Regions from separate parts of the Caballeronia sp. DA-9 genome, predicted to be linked through region 1. Evidence: riboswitches for the same ligand, from Rfam matches in the RefSeq annotation. Region 1 holds a riboswitch; each other region holds the start of a gene.
What was found. A riboswitch is a leader RNA that binds a small molecule or an ion and turns the genes downstream of it on or off. The one in region 1 is predicted to bind cobalamin.
Positions count from the first base shown of each region.

Region 1 (7,469 bases):
CGAAAAGCAAACGCGCGTGACGCGTTGACGTTGAGTCCGGATCGCGGAGCGCCGCGCAGCCTCAAGCTGCGCGGCGTTTTTTTGTTCTTCAGGATAGCTTCTGGTACAACGAGGAATCCGTGAATCCCTCGGCGTTCAGCACGTATCCCACCACGATCAAAGCCGTCCTTTCAATGCCTGTTTCAATCACTTTCCCGGCAATGTCCGCGAGCGTGCCCAGGACCTTCTCTTCGTCGGGCCAGCTCGCGCGGAAGATCACGGCGACGGGGCAATCCTCGCCGTAATGCGGGATCAGATCCGCGACGATGCGCTCGATATGGCGCACGCCAAGATGAATCGCCATGGTCGCGCGATGGCGCGCGAGATCGGCGAGCTGCTCGCCTTCGGGCATCGACGTCTTCGTGGCGAAGCGCGTGAGAATCACCGTCTGCGAAATGCCGGGGAGCGTGAATTCGCATCCGAGCGCCGCCGCCGACGCCGCCGCAGCCGTCACGCCCGGCACGATTTCATATGGAATACCAAGCACTTTCAGGCGACGAATCTGTTCGCCGATCGCGCCATACAGTGACGGATCGCCGGAATGAACCCGCGCCACGTCCTGTCCTTTCGCGTGTGCCGTTTCGAGCAACGCGATGATTTCATCGAGATGAAGCTCGGCGGTGTTCACGCATGTTTCCGCACGATGCCCGCTCAGCACCGCTTCCGGCACCAGCGATCCGGCGTACAGAATGACCGGGCACGAGCGCACGAGCCGTTGCCCTTTTACGGTGATGAGTTCGGGATCGCCGGGTCCCGCGCCAATGAAATAGACCGTCATTTAGGGGGTGTCATATAAAAGCGTCGAGCGCGTTCAGGAGCGTAACCGTGCTGGTGAACTCACGTTCGACTGGAGGAAGTGGCGGTCGTTGCAGCATCACGACAGGCACGCCGCGCTCGCGCGCTACAGCAAGTTTCGCTTCGGTCGCCGCACCGCCGCTGTTCTTGCTGATGAGGACATCGGTACGGTGTTGATCGAACAAGGCGCGTTCGCCATCGAGTGAAAACGGTCCACGCGCCGCGATAATCGTGGCGCGCGCGTTGCCGTCATGCGGATCAAGGCAGCGAATGGTCCAGTGCTGCCACGATGGTATTGCGTCGAGATGATCGAGCGGCTCGCGGCCCAGTGTCCAAAGTGGATGTTTAAATACAGCGATAGTCTGCATGATCGACGCGAAGCCGGGAGCGTCGCGCCAATCGTCGCCTGCCTGCGGTTCCCACGGCGCGCGGCGCAGCGCCCAGCATGGGATTTTCGTGAGCACCGCGGCCGCGCTTGCATGACGGCTCATTTGCGCGGCGTAGGGATGCGTTGCATCGACGACCAGTCCAATGGATTCTGCCTCTATAAAAGCCGCGAGTCCCTGCACTCCGCCGAACCCGCCCACGCGCACGCGGCAGGTCAGATCCGCGGGCGTGCGCCCCAATCCGGCAAGGCTATAAACGTGCTGCGGACCGAGGTGGCGTGCAATCGTCAATGCATCGCCCGTTCCGCCGAGGAGCAGGACGCGCTTCATTGCGCCGCTCCCACAACACGCCCTTGCCGGTCGATGGCGAAACACTCGACATCGATACCTTCAGGCACCACGCTCAACGCGAATTGCCGTGCGTGTTCGCAGACAATATCGCCAAGCGGCACGCCTTGATTGCGCGCGAGCAGCAATGCTTCCTGGCTGGTATTGGCGCCGCGCATGGCTTCCTGCAACGGTTCGTTCGCGCCAGCGCCCGCAGCCCAATGAGCAAGTTGCGGCAGGTCGATGCTGGAGTTCCGGCTATGTAAATCCATATGTCCCGCGGCGAGCTTGCTGATCTTGCCGAAGCCGCCGCACAGGCTGAGTTTGCTCACAGGCGCACGTCGCAAATGCTTGAGAACGGCGCCCACGAAATCGCCCATTTCGATCAGGGCGATGTCGGGCAAGTTGTATCGAACGCGCATGGCGTCTTCGCTTTGATTGCCCGTGCACGCCGCAATATGAACGTAGCCATTCGCGCGCGCAACGTCGATACCCTGATGGATCGAAGCAATATAAGCCGCGCACGAAAACGGCCGCACAATGCCACTCGTGCCGAGTATCGACAAGCCGCCAACGATACCCAGACGCGGATTCATGGTCTTCGCCGCCAGTTCCGCGCCGTTCTCCACGCCAATGCTCACTTCGAATCCACCGGCGTAGGCATATTCACTGGCGAGTGCGGCGAGGTGCTCGAACATCATTTTCCGCGGCACAGGATTGATCGCGGGTTCGCCGATAGCGAGCGCGAGCCCGGCGCGCGTCACGGTGCCCACGCCGGGTCCCGCGAAAAACTGCACGCCCGGCTGCTCCACCAGGCGCACGCGCGCGAAGACGATTGCGCCGTGCGTGACGTCGGGATCGTCGCCCGCATCCTTGATCGTGCCGGCTTCGGCATGACGAGCGTCGCCGTCCACCAGGCGGCAGAACACGAGCGGCAACACGACCTGCTGGCCCTTCGGCAACGTGATGTCGGCATGCTCGGTAACAACGCCGCCAAGCAGCAGACGCGCTGCTGCAAGCGACGTCGCCGTGGAGCAACTGCCGGTGGTGAGGCCCGTGCGCAACGGCGCAGGCTGTTCGGGCGTCTCGTCACGCATGGCGGCAACGGCTCGAAATGCGCGTCATGACTTCACTGCGTGCAGCAGCGTAATGGGAAGCGCCTGACGCCATGTATCGAAGGCGCCGAGCGGCTGCGCGTGCGCAACAGCAATGCGTGTCAACTCGCCGCCGTTCGCCGCGCGCCACGCAACGAGCGTCGCCTCGCTTTGAATCGTGACCGCGTTGACGATCATCCGGCCGCCCTTCCTCAGACGATCCCAACATGTATCCAGCATGCCGGGAACCGTCACGCCACCGCCGACAAAAATCGCATCCGGCGACGGCAATCCGGACAACGCACCGGGTGCTTCGCCTTCCACGAGTCGAAGCCCGGGCACGCCGAGCGCGTCGCGATTGCGTTGAATAAAACGTTGCCGACCGCTATCCGCTTCAACGGCAATGGCGCGGCAACTTGAATGTGAGCGCATCCATTCAATACCGATCGACCCGCACCCCGCGCCCACATCCCAAAGCAATTCGCCGGGCTCGGGTGCGAGCCGCGCGAGCGTGATCGCGCGGACATCGCGCTTGGTGAGCTGGCCGTCATGTTGATAGGCATCGTCGGGCAGACCGGAGGTGAGCGGCAGGCGCAATGCGTTGTCATCCGCGATACATTCGATCGCCACGAGGTTCAGCGCGGCCATGCCGGCTTCCTGAGTCCAGGCGTTGGCAACGCCGTCGATGCGACGCTCGCGCTCGCCGCCCAGGTGTTCGAACACGCTCATCCGGCTGGCCCCGAAACCGCGCTGCTGCAACAGCCGCGCGATGTCGAAAGCGCTCGATTCATTGCTGCTGAGAACGACCATGCGCGCGCCGTGGTGAACGTTCACGCCAAGCGCCGCGACCGGACGCCCAACGAAGGAGACGACAACCACGTCCTGCAACGGCCAGTGCAACCGCGCTGCAGCAAGCGACACGGAAGACAACGCGGGAAGTACGCGGAATTCGTGCGCCTCCAGTTCGCGCGTAAAAGTCGCGCCAACGCCGAACATCATGGGGTCGCCGCTTGCGAGCGCACATACTCGCTTCCCACGGTATTCAAGCACCGGCGCAATCGAAAACGGCATTGGCCAGGGGCAGCGCTCCGCGCCAATGCGCCCAGGTAAAAGGTCGAAATGGCGCTGGCCGCCGAAAATGGTATCGGCGGCCAGCAACGCCTCGCGCGCGTCCCGGCCGAGTCCATGCCAGCCATCTTCTCCGATCCCCACCACGGTCAACCACGGTGCCATCCGTCAACCTCGTCTGGTTCATTCGTCGCTTGCGTGCTTGCCTGACCGGCGCGGCCACACGGCCGCTGGCTTTATAGGCTGCGAAAACGGGCATAATATCGCGATTTAGCCGGTGCCCCGAGGGGCCTAAGAGGGAACACAGCAAAACTGTGGCTGCCCCCGCAATTGTACGCAGCGAGTCCGCGCTCCACTGCCACTGGTTTCGACTGGGAAGGCCGGTGCGGACGGCGACCTGCCAGCCAAGAGACCTGCCGGCCGGAATTCTTCGTGCAAGCCAGCATCGGGCGGGGTGTACCGATGCCGCGATCCTGCCCGCGCTTTCGCATACGAAACCGCGGGTCAGAGTCGAGGCGCCGCGCGAGACCGAACGGGTCACGCTTTGAACGCATCACTCGAATCGCTCACTGCTGAACGCGGGTTAATACCGGCATCGAGGCCATCGGCATGTCCCGGCCTGATGCGGATCGTCCCTGCTCGCGATGGCGGCCTGTGCCGCATTCGCCTCTACGGCGGCGAGTTGAGCGCAGCGCAGGCTCGCGAGGTCGCGGAAGTGGCGCGGGCGGTAGGCTCAAGTTGTATCGATGCAACCAATCGTTCGAATCTGCAGATCCGTGGCGTGCGCCCGGGCGCGGAAGATGAGCTGATTTCGCGGCTGGTCAGGATCGGACTCGGCCCGGCCACACCCGGTTCCGACGATGTCCGTAATCTCATGATCAATCCGCTCGCCGGTCTCGATCCAGACGCCACGCTGGACGTCACGCCGCTTGCGCGCAGATTGCTCGATCAGTTGCAGCGCGATGCGCGGCTGCAGGCGTTATCGCCGAAATTCGCGATCATGCTCGATGGCGGCGAGCGCCTCGCCATGCTCGATCATCCGCACGATGTATGGTTCTCGGCGGTATCGGCGGATCGATTTGTGTTTGGGCTCGGCGGATGTCCTCCAGTATTCGACGAACATATGCCACCGCTGGCGTCAGTCGAGCAAGCGCGCGTGCCCGCAGTTGCGAGTGCATTGCTGCATACGTTCCTCGATCTTGCGTCGCCCGAGCAAACGAGAATGCGTGACTTGCTGAACACAATCGGCATCGAGGCGATTATCGATCATGCGCAGCGCAAGCTCGACTTCGCGATTGAACGGAATGCGAGCGCCTGGAGGCGTACGCCATCCGATGCGCGGCGGCGTTTCGGCGTGCATCGGCAAAGAACGGAGGGCACTGTGAGCATCGGCGCGCAAGTCCCGCTTGGCCGTCTCGATGCAAACACGCTGCAAGCGCTCGCCGAACTCGCGCCGCGCATGCGTATGACACCGTGGCAAAGCGTGATGCTGCTGGACGTGCCAATCGAAAAAGCCCAGCCCACCATCGCACGGCTCAAGGCGCTCGGCCTTGCAACGGCGGCGAACGAACCCTTCGCGCGGCTGATCGCCTGCACGGGTTCTCAAGGCTGCGCCAAAAGCTTCTCCGATACCAAAGCCGACGCCCGGCGGCTCGCGCCCTTGCTGCATACGAAAGGCGACGTCCACCTGAGCGGTTGCGCGCGTTCGTGTGCAGCGGCGCACCGCGTGGATACAACCTTGCTCGCCGTCGCCCCGGGCCGCTACGACCTGTACTTGCAGGCGCCCGAACCCGTCGCCCGACACATCACCATTGAAGAGGCAGCCCTATGGCTTGCCCGGAGCACCACAGATGCTTGATTACATCCGCGACGGCCAGGCGATTTATCGTGCGTCGTTCGCGACCATCCGCGCCGAAACGAACCTCGCCACTTTTCCCCCCGACCTCGAAAAACTCGCCGTGCGCGTGATCCACGCATGCGGCATGACGGACGTGATCGATGATCTCGTGTTTTCGGATGGCGCGGGCACAGCGGGCCGCGAAGCGCTCAAGCGCGGCGCGCCCATTCTCTGCGACGCGCGCATGGTCGCCGAAGGCATCACGCGCTCGCGTCTGCCCGCCAATAACCGCGTGATCTGCACGCTCAACGACGCATCCGTGCCCGAACGTGCCCGCGAACTCGGCAACACACGCTCGGCTGCCGCGCTCGAATTGTGGCGGCCGGATCTTGGCGGCAGCGTGGTGGTGATCGGCAATGCGCCTACCGCGCTATTTCATTTGCTCGACATGCTCGACGCAGGCGCACCAAAACCCGCCTTGATCCTGGGCTTTCCGGTGGGTTTCATCGGCGCGGCGGAATCGAAGGCGCTTCTCGCCGCCGACAGCCGCGGCGTACCGTTCGTTGCATTGCAAGGCAGGCGCGGCGGCAGCGGCATGGCCGCCGCCGCGGTGAATGCGCTCGCTTCGGAGACCGAATAGATGAGCGGACGTCTTTACGGCCTGGGCGTGGGTCCCGGCGACCCCGAACTGATCACGGTTAAAGCGTTGCGCCTGCTGACATCGGCGCCGGTGGTGGCTTACTTCGTCGCGAAGGGTAAAAAAGGCAACGCGTTCGGGATTATCGAAGGGCATTTGAAGGACGCGCAAACGCGCATGCCGCTGGTTTATCCCGTGACCACCGAAGCGCTCGAGCCGCCACTGTGCTATGAGACGATCATCGGCGACTTCTACGATGAATCCGCCATCCGCATCGCCGATCATCTGGAAGCGGGCCGCGACGTCGCCGTGATCTGCGAAGGCGATCCGTTCTTCTACGGCTCGTATATGTACCTGCACGACCGGCTCGCTGAACGCTTCGAAGCCGAAGTCGTGCCCGGCGTGTGCTCCATGCTCGGCGGCGTCGCCGTGCTCGGCGTGCCGCTGGTGTACCGGAACCAGAGTTTGTCGGTGTTATCGGGCGTGCTGCCGGAAGCCGATTTGCGCGAACGGCTTGCAGCCACGGACGCCGCCGTCATCATGAAACTGGGCCGCAACTTCGACAAGGTAAGGCGTGTCCTGAAGGATCTGGGACTCGACAATCGCGCGCTCTACGTTGAACGCGCGACCATGGCGAACCAGCGCATCGTGCCGCTGGACGATGTAGACCCAATGGCGTCGCCCTATTTCTCGCTGCTGGTCGTGCCGGGGGAAAAATGGCGCGGATGACTGACGCAAAGCCCCTGGCAATCGTGGTGCTGGGTGCGGGCGCATTGCAGACCGCGCGCCGGATTCAGACGCGCTATCCCGACGCGATGATTCATGGTCTCGCGAGCCGCGTGCAGACCGATGTTGCATTCGCTGAACTGAGCGCTCATCTGCGCGAACTCTACGCAAGCAATACGCCTGTTGTCGCGCTATGCGCCGCGGGTATCGTGATCCGCTGCCTCGCCCCCCTTCTCGCCGACAAGACCGCCGAGCCGCCCGTTCTCGCCGTTGCCGAAGATGGCAGTGCGGTCGTGCCGCTGCTTGGTGGACTGAGCGGCGCCAACGTCATGGCGCGCGAAATCGCGGCGGTGCTGCAGGTCGCGCCCGCCATCACGACGAGCGGCGAGTTGCGTTTCGGCACATGCCTGCTGAATCCGCCGGCGGGATACGTGCTCGCGGATATCGAACACGGCAAGCGCTTCGTGTCCGACCTTCTCGCGGGCGAGACGACGCGTATTGAAGGCGATGCGCCGTGGCTGGATCAGGTTGCGCTGCCGCGTGCAGCCGATGCAAGCCGC
Region 1 is NZ_CP195132.1:374,715-382,183, reverse strand. It holds gene ACRWA7_RS08035 (TerC family protein) at 1-20, shown strand, start outside; gene cobM (precorrin-4 C(11)-methyltransferase) at 89-817, opposite strand; gene ACRWA7_RS08025 (cobalt-precorrin-6A reductase) at 828-1,550, opposite strand; gene ACRWA7_RS08020 (cobalt-precorrin-5B (C(1))-methyltransferase) at 1,547-2,644, opposite strand; gene cbiE (precorrin-6y C5,15-methyltransferase (decarboxylating) subunit CbiE) at 2,669-3,874, opposite strand; cobalamin riboswitch at 3,968-4,144, shown strand; gene cobG (precorrin-3B synthase) at 4,254-5,567, shown strand; gene ACRWA7_RS08005 (precorrin-8X methylmutase) at 5,560-6,186, shown strand; gene ACRWA7_RS08000 (precorrin-2 C(20)-methyltransferase) at 6,187-6,912, shown strand; gene cobJ (precorrin-3B C(17)-methyltransferase) at 6,900-7,469, shown strand, end outside.

Region 2 (7,469 bases), on a different replicon from region 1:
CGACTATTTCAGCCGCTATAAAGACCCGCTGGAAGTCCGGCTCATGAAGGAAATCCGTAAGGTATTCGATCCGCACGGCATCATGAATCCGGGCAAGATTTTCTGAAAGCGCAAACTTCCCTGCTTATCGCGACTGTCCGCCAAAGCGCATCAATGCAATAAAGAATGTGCCGCCGAGCAATGCGGTCACCACGCCTATGGGAAGGTCCTCAGGCGCAATTAGCGTGCGCGCGGCGGCATCGGCCCATATCAGCAGGATCGCGCCGGCGAGCGCGGAAACCGGCAGCAAGCGCCCGTGTTCCGCGCCCGCCAGCGGACGGCACACGTGCGGCGTAACCAGTCCGACAAAACCTATTGCGCCGCTCACCGCGACCATCGCGCCTGTGACGAGTGCGCTGACCAGGAAGATTTCCCAGCGCATCTTGCTTACCGGAACGCCCAGCGATACCGCCGCCAGGTCACCGGTCATCAGCGCGTTGAGTTCGCGCCGGCGCGCGAGCAGCAAAATGCCGCCGAAGAGCGCCATGGATGCAGGCACGCCAAGCAGGCTCCAGCGCGCAAGGCCTACGCCGCCCAGCGTCCAGAACAGGATGGACGACGCCGCGCGCTGGTCGCCGAGATAGAGCAGCAGGTTGGCGCCCGCGAGCATCACAAACGATACGGCAACCCCCGAGAGCAACAGCCGGTCGGAGTCAAGCCGTCCCTGGCGATGAGCCAATGCAATGACCATCGCGGTTGCGAGCAGCGCGCCCAGGAACGCCATGATCGACAGCGTGAACGGGCCAAAGATGGCGCCGAGAAACAGTGTTGCGGCCACCGCGCCGAGCGTCGCGCCTGAACTGACGCCGAGCAGATGAGGATCGGCGAGGCGGTTTGCCGTGACGGCCTGCAGCGCGACGCCGACCATCGCGAGCGCTGCGCCCACGATGCCCGCGAGCAGCACGCGCGGCAGGCGGATCAGCCAGACGATGGTATCGAGCGACGTGTTCCAGTCACCCGGCTCGTGCAACAGATGCGCGGCCACGATACGCGCGGTCAGACGTGGCGCTATCGACGTGGGACCGAAGCCGGTTGCAAGCACGACCGATACCGCAAGCACCACGCCGAGGCTTGCGACGATCACAGCCGGAGCGGCGCGCTTCACTGCGCGAACGCCTTCGGATGAAGCGCATGCGCAATCGTCTCCACGGCGGCGACGTTGCGAATGCCCGGCGTGGCGCTGTCGTATGGAATCACGATGAAACGCCGGTCGCGGATTGCATCGAGATTGCGCAAGGCAGGTTGATCGAGCAGGAACTGAATCTTTTGCGCAGCCGTTACCGCGCCGTAATCGACAATCACGATCGCTTGCGGATTGCGCGCCACGACGCTTTCCCAACTCACGCGGGTCCAGCTTTGCTGCACGTCGTCCATCACATTGCGCCCGCCCGCAGCCTTGATCAATGCGGTTGGCATCGCAAGGCCGCCTGCGGTGAAGGGCTTGTCCTCGCCGCTGTCATAAACGAAGACGCGCGGCGGCGCGGCGTTATTCCCAATGCGCCGCGTCACCATCGCGAGCCGCTTCTGCATGTCGTCCATCAGCATCGACGCTTGGGCGTCTGCGTCGAAGATGCGTCCCAGGTTACGCAGATCGTCATAGACGTCATTGAAGGTAGCGGCGGGACGAGGCATGACATGCGCGCACGATTCGCTCAGTTCATACACGGCAATGTGCAGTGGCGCGAGTGTCGCCGGCGTCACTGGACCGCCGACCTGCATGCCGTAGTTCCATCCGGCGAAATAGAAGTCGACGCCCGCATTGACCAGCACTTCAACCGATGGATATTGCCGCGCGAGTTCCGGCACGCCCTTCAGTTGAGCGCGCAAGGCTTCGTTGCCTGTGCTCCAGCCGCTGACGCCGGTATAACCCGCCATGCGAGACTTCAGGCCTAACGCAAGCATCATCTCCGTGAGATTGACGTCGTTGCTGACCGCGTGTTCGGGCGCATGCTGGAACACGACTTCGCGGTTGCAGCTTCGAACCGTGACCGGATAATGCGCCGCGCGTGCTTCCGAACTGACCAGCAGCAGCGCCAACAACGCAGTCGTGAACGGTTTGATCATGTCGAGTGAATGAGGGTGATGCGAGGGCATCGTGAAACGGGATGAAGGTCCACGATGGCATCGACATTGAATACGGCCTTCAACATGGCAGGCGTCAGCACGTCGTGCGGCTTGCCGTGCGTGACGATCGCGCCATTCGCGATCACATATAACCGGTCGCAAAAAGCCGCAGCAAGATTCAGGTCGTGCATGGTGGCGAGCGTCGTGATGTTCTGGTCCTTGACGAGCTTGAGCAACTCGATTTGATGGCGCAGATCCAGATGGTTCGTGGGTTCATCGAGCATCAGCACCGTTGGGCGCTGCACCAGCGCGCGCGCCAGCAATGCACGCTGTTTCTCGCCGCCCGAGAGCGAAGCGAACGCGCGTTCCCGTGCGCTCCACAGATCGACATCGCGCAACGCGCCTTCAACAATGCGTGCGTCCTCAGGCGTGGCACCGTCGAGCAGACGCTTGTGCGGCGTGCGCCCCATGCGCGCTATCTGTTCGACCGTCAGGCCGAAATCATCGGGCAGTTCCTGCAGCAACACGGCAATACGCTGCGCGGCCCATCGCGGCGACGCGCCCCAAACATCGGTCTGATCGAGCGACACCGAGCCTTCATGCGGCTTCGAAAAGCGAAATGCGCAGCGCAGCAAGCTGGTCTTGCCGCTCCCATTCGGACCGATCAGGCCGACGAATTCCCCGGCCTCCACATCCAGCGTGATCTCGCGCAGCAAGTGCGCCTGGCGGTGCTGCTCGCGTTCGGCGGGAGACCAGCTTAGATGATCGACGTGAAGTCCGCAGGACATGGTCAGAAGTTCATGGTGGCGACGACTTCGGCGGACCGGGCGGGCCCGAGCAGCCATTGCGTACCGTTATTCGCCGAGGTCACGGCGTAAGCGCGGTTGGCAAGGTTGCGCAGATAAAGCGCGATGTTGACCTGCCGCGTGGCTTGCCATTGTGCGGACAGGTCGAAGACCGTGTACGAAGGCACGTCGACGGAATTGGCATTGTCGCCGTATCGCCGGCCAACGTAGCGCAGGCCCGAACCGATTACCCAGTCCGCTGCGGGCCTGTAGGTCAGCCACAGGTTGGCCGTCTGCTCCGGGATGTTCAACGGCACGTTGCCGGCGCGCGATACCGCGACGCCGTTCACGGTCTCGTTGAAGTCGTCGTAGCGGGCGCGCAGCAAGGCCGCATTCGCCTCGATAGAAAATCCCCAGCCGAGCTTGAATGCCCCCGACCATTCGATGCCGCGCGACGATTGTTCGCCAACCTGCTGCTGGATCGCGGGATTGAGCGGATCCTGGCTCAACAGGTTCTTCTTCACGATCTGATAGAGCGCGAGCGTCCAGAAGCCGCGACCGTTCATGATGTCCTGCTTAACGCCGGCTTCCAGTTGCTGTCCAGTTGCAAGCTTGAACGCGGTCTGCGCCTGCGACATTGTGATCAACGAACCCACGCTGTCGGCGCCGCGCGTGTATTGTCCGTAGACGGACATCGACGGCGTGAGCTGGTAGACAAGTCCGAGACGCCATCCAGCGTTCGACAAGGTCTTGCTGAAAGTGCTGCCATTGCCGAGTTGCTGGCGCCAGAAATCGACGTAGTCATAACGCGCGCCCCCGACCACCGACACACGCGGCGTCAACTCTAAGCGGTCTTCGGCGAAGAGGGCGGCTTGCCGGGTGCGCGTGTAGAACTCCGGCACGGTCGGGTCGCTGCTCGCGAACACGCCCGGGTCGAAGCTGTCGGCATTGACCATCGACGAACCATCGAAAGGCGTGTTGCTGTCGCGCTGGAAGGTGATCTGGTTCGCCTCCGCGCCTATGACGAAACGGTTCGCGTGACCCATGGCGTTGCCATCGAAGGTCGCGTCGAGACGATTGCCGATTTGCCGCTCATGATGAATGATCTCGATGTAGTCGCTGCGCGTAATCTCGCGCGTCGATGGATCGAGCAGATAGCTTTCACTATCGCGATAGTGCCGGTTCGTCGTCAGGTAATAGAGCTGGTCGCGAATCGTAATGCCATCGGTTGCGTGATAGATGCCCGAGAGCCGCGTCGACTGATCCATGTAGGCAATCAGCGGATTGCCGACGTTGTAGTTCTTGTAGCGCAACGAGGTATCGAGCGCGCCGTCGTTCACCGGCGTACCGAGATAAGTCGCGGGCCGCTGGCGCCCGTAGTCATAGTCGAGCGTGAAAGACAGGCGCGGCGAAACATCGAGTTTCAACGCGCCGCCAAGCGCGGTCGTGTGCGATTCACCCCGATCCACCCAGCCGTTCGAGCGGTTGTCGCTGACATAGAAGCGGTAGGAGAGCATGGCGCCGAGCGCGCCCGTGGTATCGAAGGCAACGTGCTTCTGGCCTTCCGTACCAATACCCAATTGCACCGTCGTTGCATGGTCGCGCTGCGGCTGCTTCGGCACGACATTCACGACGCCGCCTATCGCGCCCTCGCCATACAGCACTGACGCAGGCCCGCGCAATACTTCAATGCGATCGACGGACCACGTATCGAAAGGGTAGGTCATGGTGCCCGCGCCCGGGTACAGGCGGGTGCCGTCATAGAGTGTCATGACGGATTCCTGGCCGCTGAAGCCGCGCACGCTCAACGCCGTGCCGCCATTGCCGGGCGAGCCGTCGCTGACAAATCCGGTCGCGCGCGTGACGGCGTCCGAGACGCTCTGGTCGCCGCGTTCCGCGATCTGTTTTACGGTGACGGTCTCCACGCTCGCGGGCGTGTCCAGGCTCGAAAGACCAAGGCGCGAGCCAGTGTGTGTGGGCGTTGCGAGCGGCGCGGTATCGATGCTGTTCGTGTCGTTCACCACGACGGGCGGCAATGTCGATGTGGTCTCATCGGCAAATACCGGCGACGCACTGAGCACACATAGGACCGCGAGCGCGGTTCTCTTCGGACGGCGCGATTGATAACCGCACCGGCTTCTCCGGCTGCTATGCGCCGAATTCCAGTTTCGTCCCATCTTGTTCCCCAAAGCGTATGCGTGTCTCGCCGCGCGAGGCAGCGATGACTTCTGTTGTGTGAGCGCTGACGATTCACGGCATGGCCGCGACCAATCGAATCAAGCTGTTCGTGTTGCTTTGTCCAAGGGCGGATATCGGCCGCTGGATGGCAAACGCGATTGATCGGGACAACAGGGACTTGCAGGGAAATGGATAACGCTGGCAGCGTCGGTCATGCGAGGTTCTCCAGGGGTTTCGCGCCCCATCAAAATTGGCTGGATTACGACGCCCAGGTCTGACTTCCGACCCCAAAGGGCCAGTCACAGTGGCGCGACCGCGCCGGATTCTCGCCGGCTTCCAAACGTCGTAGCCGCGCATTTTACGTGCGAAAGTGATCGACGTAAGACAAGTTTCGAAACAAACCAGCGATCGGACAGCCTCCAGATGCGATGTAATATTATTACATTCGTCGTCGGAAGAAACCAGATTATTTCGATGACCAATGGATCTAAGCTCGCAACGCAAGCTTGCACAAGTTGCGGCTCACAACTATATTGGTTGCGAACCGCAACCAATTGGGCCGATCATGGACTTTGTCGATATCCCCGCCAAGCCGCGAGAAACCACGATTCTCGAACTCCGGAATTTCTCCCGAAAACTGGTTCGCGAGCTTGGTTTCATGCGAGCAACGCTGGCCGACAGCGATCTCGCTCCGTCCGCGGTACACGCGATCATTGAAATTGGAACGGCGCCAGGGATAAGCGCCAAAGCCTTGGGCAACATCCTGCGTCTGGATAAATCGAATACGAGCAGGCAGGTAGCCAAGCTGGAAGCTGGCGCGCTCGTGAGGCGCGAGGTCGCAAAAGACGATGCCCGTTCGTCCGGGTTGTATTTGACGGAGGCAGGGCAGAAGCTCCGGAAAAAAATCGACCGGTTTGCGACGGATCAGGTATCCAGCGCGCTCCGGCGCATGGCGCCCTTCGACCAGCAGGCCCTGGTCCGTTCTCTCGCGCTCTACGCCGACGCGCTCGCGCAGGACAACGCTGCTGAAACGGTGGCCCGAGATATCGCGGAGACGGGGATTCAGGAAGGGTATCGGCCGGGCTGTATTGGTGACATTGCAAGCTTGCACGCACGGTTCTATTCGGCGCACTGGAATTTTGGCGTGTTCTTCGAAAAGAAGGTAGCGACAGAGCTTGCGGCGTTTGCCGGTTCATTGCCAGCCAATGGCAAGGCGCTATGGCTCTACATTGAAAATGATCGCGTTCTCGCTTCGCTGGCAATCGATGGAAACGAAAACACAGGCGTTGCCCATTTGCGATGGTTCATTGTGGACGATTCGCTGCGCGGTTGCGGCGTCGGGCGGCAACTGATGTCATACGCCATGAACTATGTCGATGAACGATTCAGCGAAACATATCTCTGGACGTTCAAGGGTCTGGATGCGGCGCGCCATCTTTACGAGTCGTTTGGCTTTCGATTGATCGAAGAAGCCGAAGGAGATCAGTGGGGAAGCAAAGTCGTGGAGCAACGGTTCAGTCGCGGTACGGTCTTGCTTTGATGCGATCAGGTTCGCCTGACGAGGTTTGCGTTCAACTGCCCCACAAGGCCATACAACACGCTCAGGAACGGCGCTGGAATTCCCGCCTTCGATGCAATCTCACAGGGCGCGCCAAGAATCGCTTCGATCTCCAACTGGCGGCCGGCTTCCACGTCCTGAAGCATCGACGTCTTGAACGCGCCGAGCTTGCGTGTCAGCGCGTTGCGGGCGTCGGTGGTCATGGTCAGTTCAATCCCGATCGCCTTGCCAATGCGCCGCGCTTCTTCCATGACGGCAACCACGAGTTCCTTCGTGAGCGGATCGTCGAGGATCACGTCGCCGGTCGAGCGCGTGATTGCGCTGATCGGATTCATGGTCATGTTGCCCCACAGCTTGACCCAGATGTCGCGACGAATGTCGTTGGAGGCAACCACGTCAAACCGGGCGCGGCGCAAAAGCTCTATGGCGTTGGCTGCGCGATCAGCGAGCCGCGCAGACCCGGGCCCGATGATCAGCTCATTGCCGTGGCCTTTCCTGATCACGCCTGGCTCTGCAATCGACGATGAAATATGCACGACGCATCCAGAAGCTTGCGACGGCGGCAGCACTGCCAATACCGCGCCTGCCGGATCCACCGACTCGAGACGTTGACCCGCGAGCGCGCCGCCAAATTCGTGGAGATACCACCACGGCACCCCGTTCATGACCGACACGATATGCGTGCCGGGGCCGACCAGCGGCTTCAGCGAAGCGGCGGCCGCAGTCAGGGCGGGTCCTTTCAGGCAGATGAACAACAGATCCTGTACGCCCAATGTGTCGGGCAGGTCGGTCGCATGAAGGTCGATCACGTAACGATCGTCGCCATCGATTACCGAAAGGCCGTC
Region 2 is NZ_CP195131.1:48,821-56,289, reverse strand. It holds gene ACRWA7_RS00230 (FAD-binding oxidoreductase) at 1-106, shown strand, start outside; gene ACRWA7_RS00225 (FecCD family ABC transporter permease) at 125-1,144, opposite strand; gene ACRWA7_RS00220 (ABC transporter substrate-binding protein) at 1,141-2,103, opposite strand; gene ACRWA7_RS00215 (ABC transporter ATP-binding protein) at 2,100-2,891, opposite strand; gene ACRWA7_RS00210 (TonB-dependent receptor) at 2,894-5,065, opposite strand; adenosylcobalamin (AdoCbl) riboswitch at 5,283-5,431, opposite strand; gene ACRWA7_RS00205 (bifunctional helix-turn-helix transcriptional regulator/GNAT family N-acetyltransferase) at 5,632-6,606, shown strand; gene ACRWA7_RS00200 (ketopantoate reductase family protein) at 6,612-7,469, opposite strand, start outside.
Region 2: linked by a shared signal. The riboswitch ahead of ACRWA7_RS00210 (TonB-dependent receptor) and the one ahead of cobG (precorrin-3B synthase) in region 1 are both predicted to bind cobalamin.

Region 3 (7,469 bases), on a different replicon from region 1:
GCGGCGAGGTCCAGCGTTTCCAGCGCCCCGTGCGCGGCCGCACGATCCGCGTCGCTCTCCCAACCCCAGCCGGTCAGATGCGGAAAGCGGTTGAGCATGACCGTATCGAGAACGTTCGCGCTGAATGCATCGTGCGAAGCTTGGGGCATCAATGCGCGGCGACGCGCCAGATCATTCGAGCGCCATTCGCGAAGCGCGCGTCCATCGAGGGAAATCGATTCCCCGGCTTCCTTCAATAACCCCGCAAGCGCCGATATCAAGGTTGTCTTGCCCGCGCCATTCGGCCCCGCGATGCACCACATTTCGCCGGGCGCGAAAGTCTGCGTGAGCGCTGCGACCAGTACGCGATCCCCTGCGCGCAAGGTAAGCTGGTTGACGTGAAGTCCGTTCATCGCACGCGCCTCAGCAGCATCCACAAGAATACCGGCACGCCGATCAGCGCCGTGATGACGCCCACTGGCAACTGCGCCGGAGCAATCACGGTGCGCGCGATCAGGTCGGCGCCCATCACAGCAAAGCCGCCCGCGAGCGCGGATGCAGGCAGCACCATGCGCTGGTCGTTACCGAACGCGAGCCGCAAGACATGCGGCACCACGAGCCCGATAAAACCAATCGTCCCGGCGGTGGTAACAGCGGCGGCAGCCGCGAGCGACGCCACCAGATACACGCGCAAGCGCAAACGCACGACGCGCACGCCGAGCGCTTCGGCGGCAATATCGCCGCGCAGCAGCACGTTGAGTTGCGGCGCCGCGGGCACGATCGCGATCAGCGCGATCACCAAGGCAATCAACCCGGGCCAGGGCATTGCAACACCGTTCAGGTCGCCGGTCAGCCAGAACACCATGCCGCGCAGGCGGTTCTCGGGCGCAATGGCAAGCATCAGTGTGATCAACGCGCCCCAACCCGCCGCGATCACCGCGCCGGTGAGCAACAATCTCGGCGATGCATCCTGCGGTTCGCCACGCCATAACTCTCGCCGGGCAAGGCCGAGGACGAGCAGTATCGATAAAAACGCGCCGGCGAATGCGGCAACGTCGACACTCCACCATGACATCGAGAACAGCATGGCGGCAAGCGCGAACGCCGCCGCGCCGCCGGACACGCCCAGCACATACGGTTCGGCCAGCGGATTGCGCAGCAGGACTTGCAGCAGCGCGCCGGCCATCGCGAGCAACGCGCCCGATGCAAAGCCGCCAAGCGCGCGCGGCAAACGCAGGCTACGCACGATTTCGTCGAGCACGTCATTACCCGGCGATACAAGCGCATGCATGACGCGCGCGGGCGACACGGGCACGCTTCCAATTGCCAGCGACGCAATCAGCACGGCCGCCGCCGCGAAGGCGAGCGCGATCCAGATCATGAAGGCGCGTTGGGCGTCCATGCGCGGGGCGGCCATCCGCCTGGCGTTATCGCGCTTCACCGCTGCTGCCAGCCGAGCGTGATGTAGACGCCGCGCCGTGGCGTGTTGTACGAATACGCAAGCTGATAGTCCTTGTTGAACAGGTTGTCGATGCGCGCGCCGACGTACCACGACTTCGTGATGTCATACCGCGCCGACAGATTCACCAAACCATAACCGCCGAGCGTGGAATCGAAGTCCTCGCGTGCGCCGCTCGTGATCCATTCGCCGCCGACGCGCCAGCCGCCTATCGACCGGTTCACGGCGAGCGTCGCAAAACGCCGGGCGCGGCGCGTGAGGTCCTGCTGATTGGTTTCATCGACAGGATTTTGCAGCGTGAACGACGCGCGGACATCCGTGCGTCCCACATGCCCTTGCCACGATCCTTCAAGTCCCTGCACTTTCGCGCGCCCCACATTCTGCGCGATAAAAAAGCCGCTGCCGTCCGACACGTAGTCGATCAGGTTCGTGTAACGCGTCTGGAATGCGGTCAGCCGCAGGATTCCCACCGCGCCCGATGCATATTGCAGCGCGCCTTCGACCGAGTGGCTGCGCTCGGGTTGTATCGATGGATTGCCGCTGAACGGATAGTACAGATCGTCGAAGCTCGGCGCGCGGAATGCGTCGGAATAGCTGAGCGTGGCTTTCCAGTGGGCATCGAAATAGTAGCCGTAGCCGAGGTAATAACTATTGGCGCCGCCAAAATCCGAATACTGGTCGCGCCGCACGTTCGCCTGAAATTGATTCGCGCCGAAGTTGCCCACGTAACCCGCGAAACCCGAATTCACATGGCGATCCGGCGCGGTGAGCTGATCCGAATCCAGAGTCTGGTCGAGATGTTCATAGCCGAACACAAACTTGTGGTCCGGCGTCAGCGCGAGATCGTTCTGCCAGGTGTATTGACGGTTTTCGGAATTGAACTTGCTGTCGTAGACGCCGTTCAACTCCGTGTTCGCACGGTCCTGCCCCTGCGCCACGGTGAAATGCGTGGTCCAGTTATCGGTGATCTTGCCGTTCGCAAACACCGAAGTAGAGCGCACGCGGTTGTGCGATTCGTTGTCGTCGGTGGGCAGGCCGAAAGCGTTATCGAAACTATTGATACCGTTTGATTGCAGGAAGCGCACGCCCGCGTCCCATTTGCTCGAGAACTGGTGCCGCAACGTTGCCGACACGCTCTCGTTGAGATAGCCGTTCGCATTCGGGTTCACATTCGGCGAGGTTGCCGGATCGATCGATGAAAACCCGTCCGTCTTTTCGCGCGAGAGCGTCACGCTGAAGGTGGTGCGCCCGTCTTTATCAAGCGCGCCGTTTGCGCCAACCTGCTGGCGCTGCGTGTGATAGCTGCCTACCTCGTTCTCGAAGTTGAAGCGCGGCGGATGATCGCCGCCGTCCTTCGTGAAGATCTGCACGACGCCGCCCACCGCACTCGATCCATACAGCGCCGACACATTACCGTTCACCACTTCCACGTGGTCGATCTGATCGAGCATGAGTTGCGAGAGTTGCGCGGCGCCCAGTCCGGCGGATTCCACCCGCACGCCATCGATCAACACGAGCGACTGCGCCGACGACGCACCGCGCAAGAACAAGCTCGCGCTCGAACCCGGGCCGCCGTTGCGCGTGATCTGCGCGCCTGCGCCGAGCGCGAGCAGGCCGGCGACGTCGGTGGCATTAGTATCGGCGATATCCTGCTGATCGAAAAGCGTTGTCTGCGCGATGGAATCGGCGAGTTTTTGCGGCGCGCGAGTCGTCGTCACCACGACGGGCGCAAGCGTGACAGGTTCGCTGGAACCCACGGTAGTTGCCGATACGGACTGGGCACTCGCGACAACGGGTAAACTGCCGCAAAGCAGCAGCACGGCGCGGGTAATGGGTGAAACCATGATGTAGGACGATCCTGTAAATGCATGCGCGACCCGCTCCCCGCAAGTCCATGCGTGACGAGCACGGCCGCGAGGCGATGCTCTCCCCGAGGCCGGTATCCGGGCTGACGACGCGTCGGCCCGCCTTCCCGCGCCAAAGGCGCAGTGGCATAAGCGTGGCGTCCGTGCCATTTCGAGTCGTGAAATGCCGTTGAAATGCCGCGAGGCGGCCGGACGTTACGCGTGGGACCGGCTTGCAACTTGCGTTGCGGTCGCTTACCGTTGCGGGGGCAGCGCAGGTTGGCGCGGTCCAGGCGGACTTTGCTCCCTGCTTCCCGTTTAACTGCGCATGCTGGATCAAGCGTGCGCGAGCACCAAGGTGGCGCGAGTTTAAGAGCGGCGCGCGAACCCGTCAAGAAAGCGGGAACATGCCGCCGTGCGGGACATTGCCGCATTTGATCGGGCGTTCGATTCACCCGTGTTTTCATGCGGTCAGACAAGTTTCGAACAAATTTGAAGCGGTAGTTTGAAAAGCGCCGATTGGCTCGCCGTCACGCAGTCGAATGGCGGCGGAATTTAACTGGATAAATCATTTCCCCTTACGAATAAAGGCTCGCGCCAATGCATTGACTTCCAACTGCTGTTACGTCTGGAAACGAACCAAATTTCTGAAGCGCCAGCGAAGCGCGCTAAAATGCGAGGTCTTAAGAGGACGCAGCACATGCTCAACGAACTCGAATCACTGTCACAAAATATTGGCCGGCTGATCAAGATCAGCGAACGCCATCATCAGGCGCATGACGCAATTGCCCAGCAACTCGACCAGTTGCGCGCGGAGTTTGCGGGTGCGCAGGAAGAACTCGCGCAAATGCGCGAGGAACGCGACGCCCTGATGGCGGAGCGTGATTCGTTATCGGCGAAAATCGACGATGCGCAAGTTCGTCTCAACGCAATTCTCGAAAAATTGCCGCGCGCGAAAAGCGCACCCGAGCCGGATAACCAGCTTGCCCTTTTGCCTCCCGATGCCAGCATCGAACCGGACACCGCCGAAGCGGCGCACGGCGCGTTGCACGAGGAATCACACCATCACGGAGAAAAGGCATGACGACCAAGCAGATCGAGGTATCCATTCTTGGCGCGCCGTACCGCCTCGCTTGCTCGCCAGAAACGGAAGGTGCACTGCGTGAAGCGGTTGCGCGCGTGGATGCGGAAATGTCGAAGGTGCGCAATGCAAGCAGCGTGCGTGGCACGGATCGGATTGCGGTAATGGCGGCGTTGTCGCTTGCGTCGGAATTGCTCAAGTTGCAGAACAGCGTGCGTCACGGCGAAGCGTTCCCTGCCGAAGAAATTCGCCGCACCATGCATCAAATGAATGAACAGCTTGGCGTGGTGATTTCACAATACGAAGCGCAGTGAATTCCAGCGTGCACATGTTTGCTAACGCTTGGGGCGCATGTGATGTCGTGGACGTTATTGCATTGCGCACACGGTTCGACGCCATGCAATCGACATAAAGTTTTCCTGTATCAGTGCTGCATCGTCGGGACGATTGGTGTACAGTGATTGCTCCCTGCCTGGTTTGCCAAGGTCATATATTCCTTGAACCAATGCCATTGTGCACGGTTGTGGGATCTTGTAGCACTGGCGAGCGCGTCACTCTGTCTGATGAGCCCAAGGTGTTGCTTACTGCGACCAATCTTGAACCCAGGTTCAGGATGCCGGCCTAGCGGCTTGGGCGGGGACCTGATTGAGCAGCATGCGTGAAGTTGCGCGCAAGGCTGCACGTAACATGCTTGACCCAAGCGAACGGCGTCGGAAATTTTCCGATGCCGTTTTCTTTTTGTACGGGTGTGCTGTGAACATTCAAGCAGCGCATCTTTTTCCGCGAGCCACGTTCATGCGCTATTGGCTGATGAAGTCAGAACCGGACGAAGCGAGCATCGACCATCTCGCGCATGCTCCGAAAAAAACCTTGCCCTGGACTGGCGTGCGCAATTACCAGGCGCGCAACTTCATGCGCGACGGCATGCAGATCGGCGACGGCGTTCTCTTTTACCACTCGAGTTGTCCGCAGCCGGGCATTGCCGGTATTGCGAAAGTATCGTCCGCGGCTTACCCCGATCCCACGCAGTTCGATTCATCCAGTCCTTACTACGATCCAAAGTCATCGCCGGAAAAGCCACGGTGGCTTCTTGTCGATGTTCACTTCGTCAAGAAGACACCGCTCATCCCGCTTTCCGCGCTTCGCGATCACGCAGAGCTTGCCGACATGCAGGTGCTTGCCCGAGGCAATCGTTTATCGATCACGCCTGTGACCGAGGCGCAATGGCGCTTTATCACCGAACATTTTTTGTAACGTCATTAAAGGAAACCGAAGGGAACTTCGTGAGCACGTGCGTCAACTAAGCATCGGTCACAATGACGTGCACTCATGCATACGGAGTTAATCGATGACAAAGAAAAACACCACTTCGGCACTCGCGGCCATTGCCCTGCTTGCTGGCGCTGCCATGGCGCAGGGCGCGTCCGCGCAAAGCGTGGTGACACAGGCGCAGCCTTCGGGCGTATTGTCGCTTTCTGCGCAAGCAAGCGAAGACGTGCCGCAGGACGTCGTTGATATCACCTTGTTTTACGAGCAGGAAGCGAAGGACGCGGCGTCATTGACGAGCGTGCTCAATCAGCGCGCCGACGCCGCGCTGCGCATGGCGAAGGGCGTCGAAAACGTGACGGCCCATAGCGGCGCGTTCACGGTGTATCCATCGACGGATCGCGACGGCCGTATTTCCGCGTGGCGCGGTCGCACGGAAGTCGTGCTGGAATCGAAGGACTTTACGGTCGCAACGAAGCTCGCCGGGAAAATGAGCGATTCCATGCAGGTGGGCAGCGTGACCTTCTCGTTGTCGCCCGAGGCGCAGCGCGAGGCGGAGCAAAAGCTTTCCACGCGGGCAATCGCTTCGTTCAAGCAGCAGGCGCAGGCTTCGTCGCAGGCGTTCGGCTATAGCGGCTATGCAATTCGTGAAGTGAATATCGGGCATAACGGCTCGTCACCGAGACCGGTAATGATGATGGCAGCCAGGAGCATGAGCGCAGACGCAAAGATGGCCGCGCCCATGGCGCTTGAAGCGGGCACGTCGACCGTGACCGTGAATGTGTCCGGGTCGGTGCAGATGAATCGTTAAACGCGTCGGCTTGACGGTTTAATAGAGCATCGGTAACGCGTTAAAAAGCCTCGCTCCGCGCGAGGCTTTTGTCGTTCTGCGCGAGTTGATTCGGCAATCAGGATACTTTCGCGGGTTTTGAAGGCATGGCGCGTTCTCTCTTATACGACCAGATCAGCAAACCAATTCCCACGATAATCATTGGCAGGGAAAGCCATTGGCCCATCGATAGATTTGCAGCCAGCAAGCCGAGATAATCATCCGGCTCACGAGCAAACTCCACGGTAAATCGCGCGACGCCATAACCAATTAGAAACACCGCCGAAATCGCGCCAACCGGCCGCTGCTTCCTCGATATCAGCCACACCACAATAAACAACGCAAAACCTTCCAGCGCAATCTCATATAACTGCGACGGATGGCGCGGCAACATTTGGTATCGGTCGAAAATCGCGCGCAGATGCCACTGCGCATCCAGATCGGGATGCTTTTGCAGCCAGACGGCGTCATCGGCGGAAGCGTTCTGGAACAACATGGCCCAGGGCGCATTCGGATTCGTGACGCGGCCCCACAATTCGCCATTGATGAAATTGCCGAAGCGGCCCGCGGCAAGGCCTAGCGGCACCATGGGCGCGACGAAATCAGTGACCTGCAGCCACGTGCGCTTGCGCTGCCACGCGAACACGATCATTGCGGTAATCACGCCGAGCATGCCGCCGTGAAAGGACATCCCGCCTTCCCATACCTTGAAGATATCGAGTGGATGGGCGAGATAAAAACTCGACTTGTAGAACACCACATAGCCCAGCCGGCCGCCCAGGATCGTGCCGAGCACGCCGTAAAACAGGATGTCGTCGATATCTTTCGTGGTCCAGCCCTGCGCCGACACGTAAGGCAGACGCAGCCGGATCCGTCCGATCACAATGCACTGGATGAACGCCAGCAAATACATGAGGCCATACCAGCGCACGGCGAGCGGACCCAGATGAATGGCGATGGGATCGAAATTCGGGTGAATGAGCATGTTTCTATTTACGGGGTGAAGTCACG
Region 3 is NZ_CP195133.1:869,729-877,197, reverse strand. It holds gene ACRWA7_RS20170 (ABC transporter ATP-binding protein) at 1-392, opposite strand, end outside; gene ACRWA7_RS20165 (FecCD family ABC transporter permease) at 389-1,381, opposite strand; gene ACRWA7_RS20160 (TonB-dependent receptor domain-containing protein) at 1,417-3,282, opposite strand; cobalamin riboswitch at 3,355-3,655, opposite strand; gene ACRWA7_RS20155 (ATPase) at 3,983-4,366, shown strand; gene ACRWA7_RS20150 (cell division protein ZapA) at 4,363-4,677, shown strand; RNA gene ssrS (6S RNA) at 4,826-5,007, shown strand; gene ACRWA7_RS20140 (EVE domain-containing protein) at 5,159-5,617, shown strand; gene ACRWA7_RS20135 (SIMPL domain-containing protein) at 5,712-6,440, shown strand; gene lgt (prolipoprotein diacylglyceryl transferase) at 6,538-7,443, opposite strand; gene ACRWA7_RS20125 (LysR substrate-binding domain-containing protein) at 7,465-7,469, opposite strand, start outside.
Region 3: linked by a shared signal. The riboswitch ahead of ACRWA7_RS20160 (TonB-dependent receptor domain-containing protein) and the one ahead of cobG (precorrin-3B synthase) in region 1 are both predicted to bind cobalamin.